2 regions of the Corynebacterium freneyi genome follow, and region 1 is predicted to be linked to the other one. Evidence: riboswitches for the same ligand, from Rfam matches in the RefSeq annotation. Region 1 holds a riboswitch; the other holds the start of a gene.
The links. A riboswitch is a leader RNA that binds a small molecule or an ion and turns the genes downstream of it on or off. The one in region 1 is predicted to bind cyclic di-AMP.
Positions count from the first base shown of each region.

Region 2: another riboswitch for cyclic di-AMP. It lies ahead of CFREN_RS08495 (C40 family peptidase); the one in region 1 lies ahead of CFREN_RS10775 (transglycosylase family protein).

Region 1 covers NZ_CP047357.1:2,403,855-2,411,597, forward strand. Annotated here, with positions in the region: gene CFREN_RS10760 (glutaminyl-peptide cyclotransferase) at 1-441, shown strand, start outside; gene CFREN_RS10765 (DUF2771 family protein) at 512-1,048, shown strand; gene CFREN_RS10770 (cold-shock protein) at 1,136-1,543, opposite strand; cyclic di-AMP (ydaO/yuaA leader) riboswitch at 1,963-2,146, shown strand; gene CFREN_RS10775 (transglycosylase family protein) at 2,166-2,822, shown strand; gene CFREN_RS10780 (hypothetical protein) at 3,084-3,281, opposite strand; gene CFREN_RS10785 (helicase-associated domain-containing protein) at 3,346-5,751, shown strand; gene CFREN_RS10790 (DNA repair helicase XPB) at 5,855-7,531, shown strand; gene CFREN_RS10795 (DUF3239 domain-containing protein) at 7,618-7,743, shown strand, end outside.
Region 2 covers NZ_CP047357.1:1,908,448-1,916,190, forward strand. Annotated here, with positions in the region: gene CFREN_RS08485 (glycosyltransferase family 4 protein) at 1-1,162, opposite strand, end outside; gene CFREN_RS08490 (NlpC/P60 family protein) at 1,184-2,215, opposite strand; gene CFREN_RS08495 (C40 family peptidase) at 2,532-3,107, opposite strand; cyclic di-AMP (ydaO/yuaA leader) riboswitch at 3,125-3,280, opposite strand; gene CFREN_RS08500 (DEDD exonuclease domain-containing protein) at 3,776-5,401, shown strand; gene trpD (anthranilate phosphoribosyltransferase) at 5,411-6,463, opposite strand; gene ctaE (aa3-type cytochrome oxidase subunit III) at 7,014-7,628, shown strand.

The DNA of each region.
Region 1 (7,743 bases):
GAGGAAACCGGCCGCGTCGAGTACTCCGGCGAGGGATGGGGCCTGTGCGATCAGGGCGATCGGCTGGTGATGTCCGACGGTTCGCACACCCTGACCTTCCGCGACCCGGAGACCTTCGAGGAGACCGGGAGCGTCGACGTCGTCGTCGGCGACGTCCTCGTCGACCAGCTCAACGAGCTCGAATGCGTCGACGGCCCGGATGGCCCGGAGGTGTGGGCGAACCGGTGGATGACCAACGACATCGTCCGCATCGACCCGGACACCGGCGAGGTCACCGGTTTCGCCGACGCCACCACGCTCGTCGAGTCGCTGTCGCCGGAGGCCCGCGACCGCGCGGACGTGTTCAACGGCATCGCGAATGTCCCGGGCACCGACCATTTCCTGGTGACCGGAAAGTACTGGCCCACCTTGTTCGAGGTCCGGTTCACGCCGGCCGAATGATCGCCGTTAGACTGACCTGCGGTTCGGGCGTCCGACGACGCCCGGCGACGACGAGCGGAGGAGCGTGCCCGTGGCGACCCTGGCGAACAAGAAGACGTGGCGGATCATCGGCGTGATCGTCGCCGTCGCGCTGATCATCACGGGCCTGGTCCTGGTCCTCGACCGCGCCAACGACGGCACCGTGGAGGATCCGGCGGCGCTGACCATGACGGTGCGCCTCGGCGACGAGGAGATCGAGGTTCTCCCCTACCGCATCTGCAACATGTTCGAAGAGGGCGAGGGCGCCTGCACCACCGACGACGACGCCACCGCGCACGTGTCCATCGAACCGGAGGAGGTCGCGGAGATCGAGGTCGCCGACGAGGTGGCCTCCGTGACGTGGGCGGTGCAGCGCTTCTACGTCGACGAGGCCGTGAACTCGGCGGACCGGAAGGAGCCGGGCGAGGCGAAGACGGAATCCGTCGCGGGTTCGGCCTCGGTCAACGGCGAGCGCGTCCCGCTGGGCGTCATCGAGGTCTCCACGACCGTCATCGGCCACGACGACGCCGGCGAAGAGGTGCCGTACGGCATCACCTGGTCCGTGGCCAACGACGCCGACGGCGAGTAACCGCCCCGCGCGCCTCTCTTACCCCGTCACCGCGGCTGCATCGGCCCCGCAGCCGGGCCTGTCCTCCGGCCGCACCCGCGCCGGGGATCAGTGATCGAGTTCGCGTGCGACGGCGCGCAGCACCTCGGCCATCTGGTGGCCGTCCTTGCGGTCCGGGTATCGGCCGGCGCGCAGGTCACGCTGAACGGTGGATTCCAGCATCGAGATCATGTCGGAGATCATGCCGTTGAGGTCCGCCGGCGAGTGCCGCTTGGCCTGGCGGCGTCCCCCGCTTCCCCGGCCGACGCGGGGAGCCTCCTCCAGGACCGTGATGTGCAGCGCCTGGGGCCCCGGGCGTCCGTCGGCGTAGTCGTATTCGATGCGCTGGCCCTTGAACAGCTCGTCGACTCCCTCGGGCAGCACGGCACGACCGACGTAGACGTCCTCCCCGCCGGGGTTGGACACGAAGCCGAAGCCGCGATCCTTGTCGTACCACTTGACCTTGCCGATGGGCACCGGGGCCACCTTTCTCTCGTCGCCGTTCGTCTCGTTGCCGTTTCTCTCGTTGCCGTCGGCGAAAAACGGCGGTCATCGTTCGTCGGCGTTCGTCGGCGGGCAGGAGCGCCCGTCCGCGATGAAACAACCGATTATAGCCGACGCCACTCAAACGCCCGAAGATCACGGCACCATAACGTGACCTTGGTCACATTTTTAGACATTCACACCCGCCCCACGCCCACCATTACGCCACCTGAACAGCGGCAACGTCGTAAAGCAGCCGTTCTTCGGCAAAACCTCCGACGACACCCGCCGCCCCGACTAACGTGACTATTCCGTTACCAACGGCTACCGTACGCACACGACGCACCACGGCCCCTCCGCCGCCCCTCGCCCAACCCCGTCCGGGACGGCACCACGGAGACCCGCGGCAAGCGAAAACTTCATGGACGACATCCTGATCGAGACGGGGTCGGGGAAACCACCGGCACCAACCGGACGGGACGAACATCCACCGCGATGTTCCGACTCCCTGGGGTGAAGCCGGACGAACCACGTCCGCCGGGCATCCCTTCCGCCCGAACCCGACAGCTAACCCCGACGGCGAATCACCGAAATCAACGAGAGGGAAACCACCGACATGGCCCGTCACGCCATCAAGAACCGCAACTTCGTCTCCACCTCCGCCAAGGTCGCCCTGACCGGTGCCATCCTCGGCGCTGGCGCCGCGATGGCCGCCCCGACCGCCACCGCCGCCCCGGACTCCGACTGGGATCGCCTGGCGCAGTGCGAGTCCGGCGGCAACTGGCACATCAACACCGGCAACGGCTACTACGGTGGCCTGCAGTTCGCGGCGGGCACCTGGAACGGCTTCGGCGGCGGCGAGTTCGCCCCGACCGCCGACAAGGCTTCCCGCATCGAGCAGATCTACGTCGCCGAGAAGGTCCTCGCCGCGCAGGGCTGGGGCGCCTGGCCGGCCTGCTCCGCCAAGCTGGGCCTGTCCTCCGGCCCGACCGACCGCCCGCACCCGAGCTCCGGCGCCCGCGCCAACTACGCCGGCAACCAGGGCGCCCAGGACCGCCAGGCCGCGCCCGAGTCCCCGTCGCTCGACGCCGACACCATCCGGTCCATCATCGGCGACCTGCAGGGCGCCCGCTCCATCGCGGACCTGAACTCCATCCTGGACAAGGCCCGCGGCATCGCGTCCTCCCAGGGCGTCGCCCTGCCGACCGAGATCACCGACGCGTACAACGACATCCTCGGCGGCCTGCCCCGCAACATCCCCGCCCTGGTCTAAGGTCCCGGGCCGAGCCAGGCGACGACCGTCGCCACCGCGGCACCGCCGCACGAAAAACCGCCTCCCGGCTCAGCCGGAGGCGGTTTTTTCATGGGCGCTGCCGGAGGCGGTTTCCTCATGGGCGGTTGGTCGACCCTGCATGTCGACACCGTCCGTCGTCTCCCCCTTGCCCCGGCGCCCGCGGGCACGACGAATGCCCGATGGTCCCGGTTCATCCCGTGGACCATCGGGCGCGGGCCGCGGCGGGTGCGGCCGTCGTCGCTACTTGTTCTTGTTGATGACGGTGGTGGGGTGGACGTAATTCAGGGTCTCCACCGGAACCGGGAAAGTGGTCTCGCCGTAGGGGGAATCGGCGCCGGCGTAGCGGCCCACGAACTCGGTGACGGCGTGCTCGCCCGGGGCGAGGTCCTGCGGCCAGCCCGGATCAACGTACTGGTTCTTCTTCTGAACGTTAGCCATGCTCATCATCATCTCAGAAACGGCGACGCCAGTCACCTTTCCCGGGGCTAATGTGGGAGCCGAGATGACCCACGCCACCCCCTTTCCCCCGTTTCGCCGTTGGCTCGCGGCCCGTTCCGACGGGTTCCTCGCCGAGCTGCTGCGCCGGCGCCCCGATGCGCTGTCTCCCCCGCCGCGTTCCTCCGATGCGCTGGCGGGCCGTTTGCAGCTGCGTTCGTCGGTGCAGCGCGCGCTGGCCGACGTCGACGCGCTCGGACTCGGGCTCCTCGAAGCCGCCGTCGATCTCGGCGGAGACGTCGAACCGGTGGCCGCGGCGGCGGTCATCGACGAGCTTAGGGACGGTCTGGCCGCGGTCGGCGTGCCGGCGCGGCAGCGGCCGACGATCGCCCACGCCCGCGAGGCGCTCGACGAGTTGCGGCAATCGGCGCTCATCCACGGCGACGGGCCCGGCGGGTCGGGGGCGTTTTCGGGCAAGTCGACGCGCAAGTCCTCCGGCGAGTGGGAGGATCACCTGCTCGTCGCCGACGAGGTCGTCGCGGCGTTGCCGGCCAGCTGGCGGCTCATCCCCCGGCCCGGAGAGCCAACGACGGCGGAGATGCGCGCGGCGCTGTCTGCCACCGACGAACGCCAGCGCAAGCTGTTGGACACGCTCGCCGACGCCGGTGGCCTGGGCACCACCCGGGACGCCGCGGAAGACGCCGACCCGTCGCTGCCGGTGCCGCGTCTCATCGCGGCGGGCCTGCTCGAGCGCATGGACGATTCCACCGTGCGGTTGCCCGGCCGGGTCCGGGCCCTGATGCGCGGGTCCGTACTCCCGGATGGTCCGCCCGCCCTGCGTCCCGGTCCCGCCGAGTCCGTGGAGCTGCGCGACGCCGACGGTGTTGCCGCGGGGGCGGCGCTGGAGCTGCTGCGTTCGGTGCGGGCACTGCTGGAGCTGCTCGGCGATCGCGCGGCGCCGACGTTGAAGGACGGCACCATCGGGGTGCGCGAGCACCGGCGGCTCGTCGAGGCGCTGGGCGTCGGCGACCTGGAGTTGGCGCGCATCGTCGCCATGGCGTCGGCGGCGGGGCTCATCCACGTGGGCACGCCGCGGCCCCTGCCCGAGGATGATTCGGGCGGCGATTACCTCGCGCCGACGGCCGTCGCCGATTCCTTCCTGGAGGAGACCGCGGCCCGGCGGTGGGCGCGTCTGATCACCGGGTGGCTCGCCTCGGAGGAGGCGCCGTGGCTGATCGGTGCGGAGGGTCCGACGGGCAAGCCGCTGGCGCTGTTGTCCCCCGATGCCCGGCGCGCCGGGTCCCCGGAGCTGCGCATGCGGGTGCTGCGGCTGCTGTGCGACGGCACCGAGCCCGGTTTCGGCATTCCGGACGTCCGCGCCCGTTTCCTGGCGCGGGCCCCGATCGCGTCCTCGCACTGCCCGGATGAGGTGCTCGAACAGATCCTCGCCGAATTCGCGGTGCTGGGTCTGGCGGTGCCGGCCGGCGGCGGCGCCGGGTCGGCCATCGGGGCGGGGGCGTCGAGCGCGGGTCGCGCCGCGGCGGGTGATCTCGGAGAGCTTCACGACGACGGCGATCTGGCCGACGCCCTGGCCTCGTCGCTGCCGGCGCCGGCGACGCGGTTCATCGTGCAGGCCGACCTGACGATCCTCGTGCCGGGGCCCGCGGAAGGGGCGTTTTTGGAAACGCTCGAATCGTTCACGGATCTCGAATCCTCCGGGGTGGCCAGCGTCCACCGCATGTCGGAGGAGTCGGTGCGCCGCGCCCTGGACACTGGGACGTCGGCGGCGGATCTGCACGCGTTCCTGTCCGACAGCAGTCTCGGCGAGGTGCCGCAGTCGGTGACGTACCTCATCGACGACGTTGCCCGTCGGCATGGCCGGTTGCGCGGGGGTCCCGCCGCGGCGTACCTGCGTTGCGAGGATCCGGCGCTGCTCGCGCGGGTTCTCGCCGATCCCGTGGCCGAACGGTTGGGGCTGCGCCGCCTCGCGGAGACCGTCGCCATCGCACAGGTCGATCCGGCGACGATGATCGGGGCGCTGCGCGATGCGGGGTTGTCCGCCATCGCCGAGGACCCGTTGGGCGCGGCGCTGGATCTGCGGCCCGAGCGGTTCCGGGTACCCGAGGCTCCGCGCCGCCCCGCCGCCCCGACGCGTGCCGACGACGGCCGGATCAGCCAGGCGCTGCAGTCCATCCAGGCCGGGGATCGTGCCGCCGACACCGGCGGAGGCACCCGCATCGACATGGACGACGATCCCGCCACGGGGGCGGCCGCCCAGGCGCTGCTCCACCGTGCCGCGCGGTCGGGCCTGGACGTGACCATCGGTTTCGTCGACCGCAACGGCCGCGCCGGTCGTCGCCGGGTCCGCCCGGTGACGGTGTCGGGCGGGCAGGTCGACGCCGTGGACCCGGCGACGGGACAGGTGCTGCGTTTTCTGCTGCACCGTGTGACGGAAGTCGTCCTCGACGCGTGACCCGAACGGGGTCATAATGGGGTTTTGGCGCGTTTCGGCCCGCGCGGCCGTCGGCGCGCACTCCGACCGAGCATCCCCCAACCGGAAGCAGTGGTGATTCCCCGTGTCCTTCGGCGACGGTCCCCTCATCGTCCAGTCCGATAAGACGGTCCTCCTCGAGATCGACCACGACGACGCCGATGCCGCCCGCGCGGCGCTGGCGCCCTTCGCCGAGTTGGAGCGGGCCCCGGAACACATCCACACCTACCGCATCACGCCGTTGGCGCTGTGGAACGCGCGTGCGGCGGGCCATGACGCGGAGCAGGTCGTCGATGTTCTGGAGAAGTATTCGCGGTTCCCGGTGCCGCAGGCGCTGCTCATCGACGTCGCGGAGACGATGGACCGCTACGGTCGTCTGACGTTGTCGAAGCACCCGGCCCATGGCCTGGTGCTGGAGTCGTCGGATCCGGCGGTGTTGGCGGAGATCACGCGCCACAAGAAGATCCGTCCGATGCTCGGCGTGGAGATCGACGCGGACACGTGGACGGTGCACCCCTCCGAGCGCGGCCGCATCAAGCAGGAGCTGCTCAAGGTCGGATGGCCGGCGGGCGACACGGCGGGCTACGTCGACGGCGAGGCCCACGACATCGAGTGGGTGGGCGAGCACGTGGACTGGGATCTGCGCGATTACCAGCGGCATGCGGCCGATTCCTTCCGTGAGGGCGGCTCGGGCGTCGTCGTGTTGCCGTGCGGTGCCGGCAAGACCATCGTCGGTGCGGCCGCGATGGTGGATGCCAAGCGCACGACGTTGATTCTGGTGACCAACACCGTCGCGGGGCGTCAGTGGCGCGATGAGCTGCTGCGCCGCACGTCGCTGACGGAGGATGAGATCGGCGAGTACTCGGGCGAGCGCAAGGAGATCCGCCCGGTGACGATCGCGACGTATCAGGTGGTCACCCGCAAGACGAAGGGCGAGTTCCGTGCCCTGGAATTGTTCGATTCGCGCGATTGGGGCCTGATCATCTACGACGAGGTGCATCTGTTGCCGGCGCCGGTGTTCCGCATGAGCGCGGATCTGCAGTCGCGCCGTCGCCTCGGGCTGACGGCGACGTTGGTCCGCGAGGACGGGCGCGAGGGCGACGTGTTCAGTTTGATCGGCCCGAAGCGTTACGACGCCCCGTGGAAGGACATCGAGGCCCAGGGGTGGATCGCGCCGGCGGAGTGCATCGAGGTCCGCGTGACCCTCACGGAGTCGGAGCGGATGGTGTACGCGACCGCGGAGGCGGCCGATCGTTACCGGCTGGCGGCCACCTCACCGACGAAGATTCCGGTCGTCGAGAAGCTGCTGGAAAGCCATCCCGGTGAGCCGGCCCTGGTCATCGGCGCCTACCTGGATCAGCTCGAGGAGTTGGGGCGGGCCCTCGACGCGCCGGTCATCGACGGCAAGACGTCGAACAAGCGGAGGGAGGAGCTTTTCGACGCTTTCCGCGCCGGGGAGCTGACCACCCTCGTCGTGTCGAAGGTGGCGAATTTCTCCATCGACCTGTCCGAGGCGGCCGTCGCCGTGCAGGTGTCGGGCACGTTCGGGTCGCGGCAGGAGGAGGCGCAGCGCCTGGGTCGTCTGTTGCGTCCGAAGTCCGATGGCGGCGGTGCGATCTTCTATTCCGTCGTCGCCCGCGACACCCTCGACACCGAGTACGCCGCCCACCGGCAGCGTTTCCTCGCCGAGCAGGGGTACGCCTACCGCATCGTCGACGCGGACGAACTGCTCGGCCCTTCCCTGCCCGGCGATACCCTGTAATCGACGTAGTCGTCGTAATCGTCGCGGCACCGGTTGCCGCGGCGGGCCCGAATATCCCGCCCCGAACCCCCGGAGAGGAACATCCGATGAGCTTCGACTTCACCGTCGACGAAGCCCACAACGCCGCCAACAACGAATACTTCCGCGACGGCAAGCGCCTGCGCCTGTCCGCCGCGATCATGGCCGTGCTGCTGTGGGTCGGCGGCGGGCTG
Region 2 (7,743 bases), 500 kb from region 1:
TCCAGTGCGTGACGACGTGCCGGCGTCCTTCCTCACCCATCTGCCGGGCCCGTTCGGGCTTCGCGCAGATCGCCGTGATCGCCCGCGCCAGGGCCGCGATGTCGCGACCGTCGACGACGACGCCGGTGACGCCGTCGACGACCGTCTCCGGCGCCCCGCCCGACTCACCCGCAATGACCGGCACCCCGCAGGCCTGCGCCTCCAGGTAGACGATGCCCAGGCCCTCCACGTCGAGTCCCCCGCCCCGGGTGCGGGCGGGCATGGCGAAGACGGTCGCGGCGTTGTAGTGGTCCGGCAACTCGTCGAAAGGCACCGAACCGGTGAAGATGATGTGGTCGGCGACTCCCGACGCCGCCGCCCGGGATCGCAGCGTCACCTCGTAGGGTCCGGCCCCGACGATCATCAGGCGGGCGTCGGGAAGCGCCCTGACGACGGCGGGCATGGCCGCGATGAGCGAATCCTGCCCCTTGCGCGCCACCAGCCGGGAAATGCACACGATCAGCGGCTGATCGGCGGCGATGCCGTGACGGGCGCGAATGCGGGCGCCGGCGTCCGGGTCGGGGCGGAAACGCTCGACGTCGACGCCGGAGGGCAGCCGCTCGAACGCCGTGCGCGGACCGAAGGCGGCCGCAAACCGATTGCGCGTGTACCCGGAGATGTACGTCACCACGTCGGAACCGTCGCCGATGATCCGCAGCGCGCGCCGCGACACCGGCAACATGGACCAGCCGACCTCGTGGCCGTGCGTCGTGGAAATGATCCGCCGCGCCCCCGCCCGTCGGCACGCCCGCGCCAACAGGCCCATCGGGGCGGCCGCGCCGAACCACACGACGTCGATGTCCTCCTCGGCGATGATCCGCGCCGCCGCCCGCGCCACATGCGGCAACGGCAGCAAAACCCGATCCCTCAGGCGGTGGACCCGATACGGCAGCACCGCATCATGGTCACGGGTCTCCGCCCCCGGGATCCGCGTCGACGCCAACACCGTCAACGACTCCGGATCAAGCGTGCCGCAGAAATCCCGCAGATACGACTCGATGCCGCCCTGGCGAGGCGGAAAATCGTTGGTGATCAACAGGACGCGACCATGATCGCCACGCGGGTCGTCGTCACGCGGGTCGTCGTCGCGCAACACCCCGTCGTCCTGTCCCGGAACCGTCATCGGCTGCGGACCGCCCGCGGGTCAGTAGCGAACGGCGCCCATGTAGGGGCCGCCCTGTTCGATCGGGACGACCTGCACCGGCACGCCGTAGGTCGACGCGTGGATGATCATGCCGTCGCCCACGTACATGCCCACGTGCGTGATGCCCTCGTAGAAGCCGATGAGGTCACCCGGCTGCAGCTGGTCGCGGCTCACCGGGGTGCCGCCGGCCAACTGCGCCTGCGACGTGCGCGGAATGGACTTGCCCAGCTGCTGATACGCCCAGTACATCAGGCCGGAGCAGTCGAACGCGTCCGGGCCGGCCGCACCCCACGAGTACGGGGACCCGACCTTGGTCATGGCCGCGTCAACCGCGCCGGACGAGCCGAGCAGCGAGGCCAGGCCGTCGACGATCGGGTTGTCCTTGGCGCGCCACGCCGCGAGCTCCTCGGGCGACAGCGAGTCGACGCGCGAACGGACCTCCTGCGCCCGACGCTCCAGCTCGCCGGACTTCTTCTCCAGCTCGCCGCGCTGGTGCTCCAGGGAGCTGAGCTCCACGCCGGCCAGGGCCCGGGACGCCGCGGCACGTGCGAAACCGTCGGCGGCCTCTCGCTGGTGCCTCGACACCTCCGCCAGCGTCGCCTCCCTTTCGCGGGACATGCGGTTGACGTAGGACGACCGGTCCAGGGCGTCCTGGGCATCGCTGGAGCCGATGACCGCCGTGATCGGGTCGACGACGTCACCGCGCATGCGCTGCCGCGCGAAATCGGAAATGTCGCCGCGGTGCTTGTCCAGCTCGCCGCGGGCGGCTTCCGCGACGCGGGTCGCCGTCTCCACGTCGCCCTCCAGCTGCCGGACCAGTTCCTCCTGCTTGACGACGTCACCGTCGAGACGCAGCACGTCCTGGGAGTTTTCCTCGGTCTCGCGGGCCAGCTCCTCCAGCTCGGCGATGATGCCGTCTGCCGTGAGTTCCTGGGCGACGGCGGAGGGCACGATCGCCGCGGACGCGGCGAGAAACGCCACCACGGCGGTGGAGGCGATCACGTTGCGGAGATGATTCCTGCGGTGGCACACGATGCGGGAGGGCCTTTCGAAAACGGGATGCCGGCGCGCGGGGCGGTCGACTGGCGACGTTCGGCGCAGCATCGCAATACATGCCCTGGTCGGGCGGGCATTCTGCAGTGAACTTTAACAACGGTTTGAAGGCCGGTCGAATCACTTCGGCGTGATTCCGAGAACACTCCACCCACCGCGTGACGGGCGATGCCATCTGTGGCGGGAGTGACCATCGGGCGCTTTCGTCGACCCCGATGAAAACCCCGAAAAGCCGTGAGGCGGGGCCCGGGACGAATCCCGTGGCCCCGCCGATCACGGCAGGATGGCGTCGCCGTTAGAAGCGGACGACGGAGTGGACCGGCATGTAGTCGATGCTGGCCTCCTTGACGACGTCACCGGTCTGCGGGGCGTGGATGACGTTGTTGCCGCCGGAGAAGATGCCGACGTGGGTGGCACCCGGGTAGAAGACGATGATGTCGCCGAGCTGCTTGCCGCCCATGCCGACCGACTGGCCGCCATTGGCCTGGGCCTGCGAGGTGCGCGGGATGGACTTGCCGACCTGCTGGTAAGCCCAGGAGGTCAGGCCGGAGCAGTCGAAGCCACCCGGCTGGGCGCCGCCCCACACGTACGGGGTACCGATCTGGGAGCGAGCGGCGTCGACGATCTTCTGACCGGTGGAGACGGCCGGGGCGGCCGCGACGGAACGGCCGGCGATCTCGCCGGCACCCGGGATGGCGTCGATGAGGCCGGTGACGTCCTGGGCGCCCGCGATGTCGAGGGAGCCGACGCCCGGGATGGCGACCGGCGCGGCGGCGGCGGTCGGAGCGGTCAGAGCGGTGATGCCGGCGACGGTGGCGCCGAAGGCGGCGGCGTTGCGGGCGAAGTTGGAACGGCGGTGGTGCTTACCCATGTTGAAAAAACTCCGTGATCTCTTCCAGTTTCATGCCGACCGGGTTAGCTGACGGGTTCGGGAGCAAAGGAAGCTCTCCCTACCCTCCGACTCGCGCCGGTGGGATTCACCCCGGGATGGAGTGGGTCCCCGGCTCGGCGTCCTCGCGGGCGCCGATTAGGCTTGGTTTCCTGCCATGAGCGGCACCTCTGTGAGGGCCCCGCTTCAATGTCTCGGCAAGATTACGAAACGGGAACGGATCTTGTCCAGCCGCCACGCGAAAACTCCGCCGAAATCACTTCGTTACCGAGTTGCACCCCGTTCCGTTATGCACCCGTTATGAAACTTTGGCGAACGGACACCAAAAGCGTCACGCGACGATAAACTGCCAATGACCAGCACCGTTTATGAAAATGTCGGCATTGCGTCACAGGCCAACGATCGACAACGACGCCACCGAACTCATAACAATGTGAATTGCATCACTTTTTAGAGTTCCACCGTTGACGAGGGCACAACTTTCACACGCGCCACAGCGTCGTGACCACGACCTGCAGCATGCGCAGCCACCATGCGGAGAGCCCACGGCGGCGCAGCTCGCGGAGCCACCATGAGGAAAGCCCATGGCCCCGCAGCATGCGGAGCAGTCTCCGCCGGAGCGATCCGCACCCCCACCTACAATCGACCGGGTGACCGATTCCGATCCCGCCCAGCTATCCTTCGCCGACGCCGCCCACGGCAGCGGCGACGGGGGCGACTCCGGCGAAGGGCGCATTCCCGACGACCTGGGTTTGGGTGACACGACCTTCGTCGTCGTCGACTTGGAGACCACGGGCATGCGGCCCGGTGACGACCACATCATCGAAATCGGCGCGGTGCGGGTGCGCGGCGGAGTCGAGGAAGGCCGTTTCAGCGAACTGATCGATCCCGGAATGCCCCTGCCTTCCTTCATCTCGGATCTCACGGGCATCACGGATTCGGATCTCGACGGCGCACCCCAGTTGGGTTCGGCGCTCCCCCGCTTCCTCGATTTCGCCCGCGGCGCAGTATGGGTCGCCCACAACGCACCCTTCGACATCGGGTTCCTCCGGGCGTCCTGCCGCCAATTGGGGTTGCCGTGGCCCGCACCGACCGTCGTGGACACGCTGCAGTTGGCCCGTCGGCTGCTCGACCGGAATCGCACCGGAAGCTTCCGGCTCGGCGATCTGGCCCGGTACGTCGGGGCCGAAGTCACGCCGAACCACCGGGCACTCGACGATGCGGCGGCGACGGTCACCGTCCTTCATCACCTCATCGAACGCTTGGCAGGCCATTCCGTCGACACCGTCGGCGAGCTCGAACACTTTTCGCCGGACGTCGATCCGGCCCTCAGGGAGAAGAAGGCGCTCATCGCCGACGCGCCGCATGCGCCGGGCGTCTACGTTTTCCGGGGTTCCGCGGGCGATCCCTTATATATAGGAACGGCGGTCGATCTCCGCCGTAGGCTTCTCCAGTACTTCACCGGCGCCGACCCCCGTCGCCGGATGAGGGAAATGGTGATGCTCGCCGAGTCGGTCGACCTCGCCGAGTGCGCGCATGGAATGGAGGCGGAGGTGCGCGAGGCCCGGATGCTCGCCGCGACGCGTCCCCCTTATAACAGACAGCGCAAGGAACCGGGGCGCGGCTGGTACCTCAATCCCCCGACCGCGAAAGCGGGCCCGAAAGTGTCGCGCGTCGCCGCGCACGATGACGCCATCGGCCCGTTCCGCACGCGCAATGCCGCGCAGGCCGCGAAGGAGGCGTTGAAACTCGACGCCGGTTCCTTCCCCGTCGTCGCCGACGAGCTCCGGGCGGGCGGCGGCGACCTCATCGAGCGTCTCGTCGACGATGTCACCGCGGCCGCCGACGCCGGGCGCTACCGCAGGGCGGCGTTTCTGCGGGACATCACCGCGGATCTGATCATCGCCCTCGACGCGCAACAGAAGCTCGGCGCACTCGCCGCCGTCCCCCAGCTGCAGGCGGCATTTCCCGACGGTCGCGGCGGCTGGAATCTCGCCGTCGTCCGGCATGGACGTCTCGCGGCGGCGGGCCGATCGCCCCGTGGCGCGAATGCCGCGCACATCGCCGCCCTGTTGGCCGAATCGGCCGAGACCGTCATCCCCGGCGACGGCCCCTTCCTCGGCGCCAATCCGCATGAACTGCGGGTCGTGCACAATTGGTTGCTTCGCGACGACGTGCGCATCGGACCCAACGACGCCCCCTGGGTGTCACCGGCGCGGGGCGTGGGCCGATGGCGACAGTGGGCGACGGCCGCCGTCGAGGCCCGGAAGAGCTGATCGCGCCGATCAGCGCCCGGTGACCGCGGCGATGACCTCGGCGCACCGACCCGAGTCGAGGGTCTCGCGCGCAGTCTCGAGGGCGCGCGCCATCGCGGACTTCAGGTCACCGCCCTCGAGCCCCCGGGCCGCGACGATCGCGCCGGCCGAGTTGAGCAGCACGGCATCGCGGATCGGTCCCCGCAACTCCCCGTTCCACACCTTCCGGGCGACCTCCGCGTTGTAGGCCGGGTCGCCGCCGCGCAGGGAATCCGCCGGAGCGTAATCCATGCCGTAGTCACGCGGGTCGATGACGTCCTCGACGACCTTGCCGTCGTCCACCACGAACACGCGGGTGGGGCCAGTGACGGTGATCTCGTCGAGGCCGTCCGAACCGCGGACGACGAGGACGCGCTGACCGCGACGGGCGAAGGCGCCGGCCATCGTCTCCATCTGATTCTCGAAGGCGCACCCGATCAGGCTGCACGACGGCTGCGCCGGGTTGGTCAGCGGACCGAGGAGATTGAAAAGGGTGGGCACCGCGAGCTGGGAGCGGACCGGGCCCGCGTACCTCATCGCCGGGTGGTACGTCGCGGCGAAGAGGAAACGGAGAGTGAAGTCCGGGTGTTCCGGCGACGCCACGTTGCCGTCGGCGATGTCGACGCCCAACGCCTCGAGCATGTCCGCGCCACCCGACTTCGACGACGCGGCGCGGTTGCCGTGCTTGAGCACCGGAATGCCCGACGCCGCGACGATGACCGACGACATCGTCGAAATGTTGACCGTGTGGGCTCCGTCTCCGCCGGTGCCGACGATGTCCACGGCACCCGAAGCATCCGGGATGCAGGCGTCGGCCGCGTGCGACAGCATGGCGGTGGCGGCGGCGTCGAGCTCGGCGGCCGTGATGCCCTTGGCGAAGATGCCGAAAGCGAAAGCCGCAACCTGCGCGTCGACGGCCTGCCCCGTCATGATCTGATCCATCGCGAACCGAACGCCCTCCGTCGGCACCTCACGGCGGGCCCCGATGAGCCCCAGGACCTGACGCCAGTTCGCCTGATTCGTGCTCGTGGTCGGCTGGGTCATCGGTGGCTCCTTCTTCCTCGCGAAGCGACGGGACCGATCGTCCCCTGGGCGGGGATCGAATCCGCCCGTCGGCGAACGTACCTTACTTATACGGGGCATGCTCATGCGGGGCATGTCCTTCGACCGGGGACGAACCTCGTCCCCATGCGAGCCACGGCCTCCAATCGGGGGCGGGCCTCGTCCGGTAAATGGTACGGCCCGCAGCTCGACTCCGCCCCACGGGGGCACGATTGCCCCCGCATCACCATTGCATCGATCCCCGGGCCCGCATCCGCTAATATGGGCCCATCGGCACGTCCGGCTCATCGAAGCCTCAGGATGCGCACAGGCCCTGGATCCCCGCGGGGGCGCGGACCACGGAGCCTCGGGCAACGAGCCCGAATGGGGGAAGACGGCATCGTCGTAAAGCAACGCAAGAAGTTCCCGACGACCGGAAAAATTAGTGAAACTCTCAGGGACGAAAAACAGCGACCTGGGGTTTTGCAAAAAACTTTCCCAAAACGGGGGTTGCAACGTGACTCTTCCTTAAGAACAGGCCATACTGTCAAGCGTGACGAGCGCAGTTGAAAACACAGGTATGACAGCACCACGTCGTGCCGCGACACTGAACCGACCGAACATGGTCAGTGTCGGCACGATCGTGTTCCTGTCTCAGGAATTGATGTTCTTCGCCGGGCTGTTCGCGATGTACTTCGTGTCTCGCGCCAACGGCCAGGGCGATTCGTGGGATTGGGGAACCGGCCACCTCAACGTCCCGTACGCACTTACGATCACCGTGATCCTGGTGTCGTCTTCGTTCACTGCCCAGTGGGGCGTGTTCGCGGCCGAGCGGGGCGACGTGTTCGCCCTGCGCAGGTGGTATGCCCTTTCGACGCTGCTGGGTTCGATCTTCCTGATCGGCCAGGCGTACGAGTACGTCACCCTGGTCGGCCACGGCCTGACCATCCAGAACTCCGTCTACGGTTCGGTCTTCTTCATCACCACCGGCTTCCACGCCGCTCACGTCCTCGCGGGCGTGATCGCATTCGTCGTGGTGCTGATCCGTACCTTCAAGTCGAAGTTCACCCCGGCCCAGGCGACGGCAGCCATCGTGGTGTCCTACTACTGGCACTTCGTCGACGTCGTGTGGATCGGCCTGTTCATCACCATCTACTTCATCCAGTAGGCCGTAACGGCCGTCACCCCCGGTGCGGCCTACTACAGCCATCCACTTTCCACGCACAACAAAGGGAAAAAGATGGAAAACCATAACCCCGCAGCAGAGGACCGCACGTCCTCCG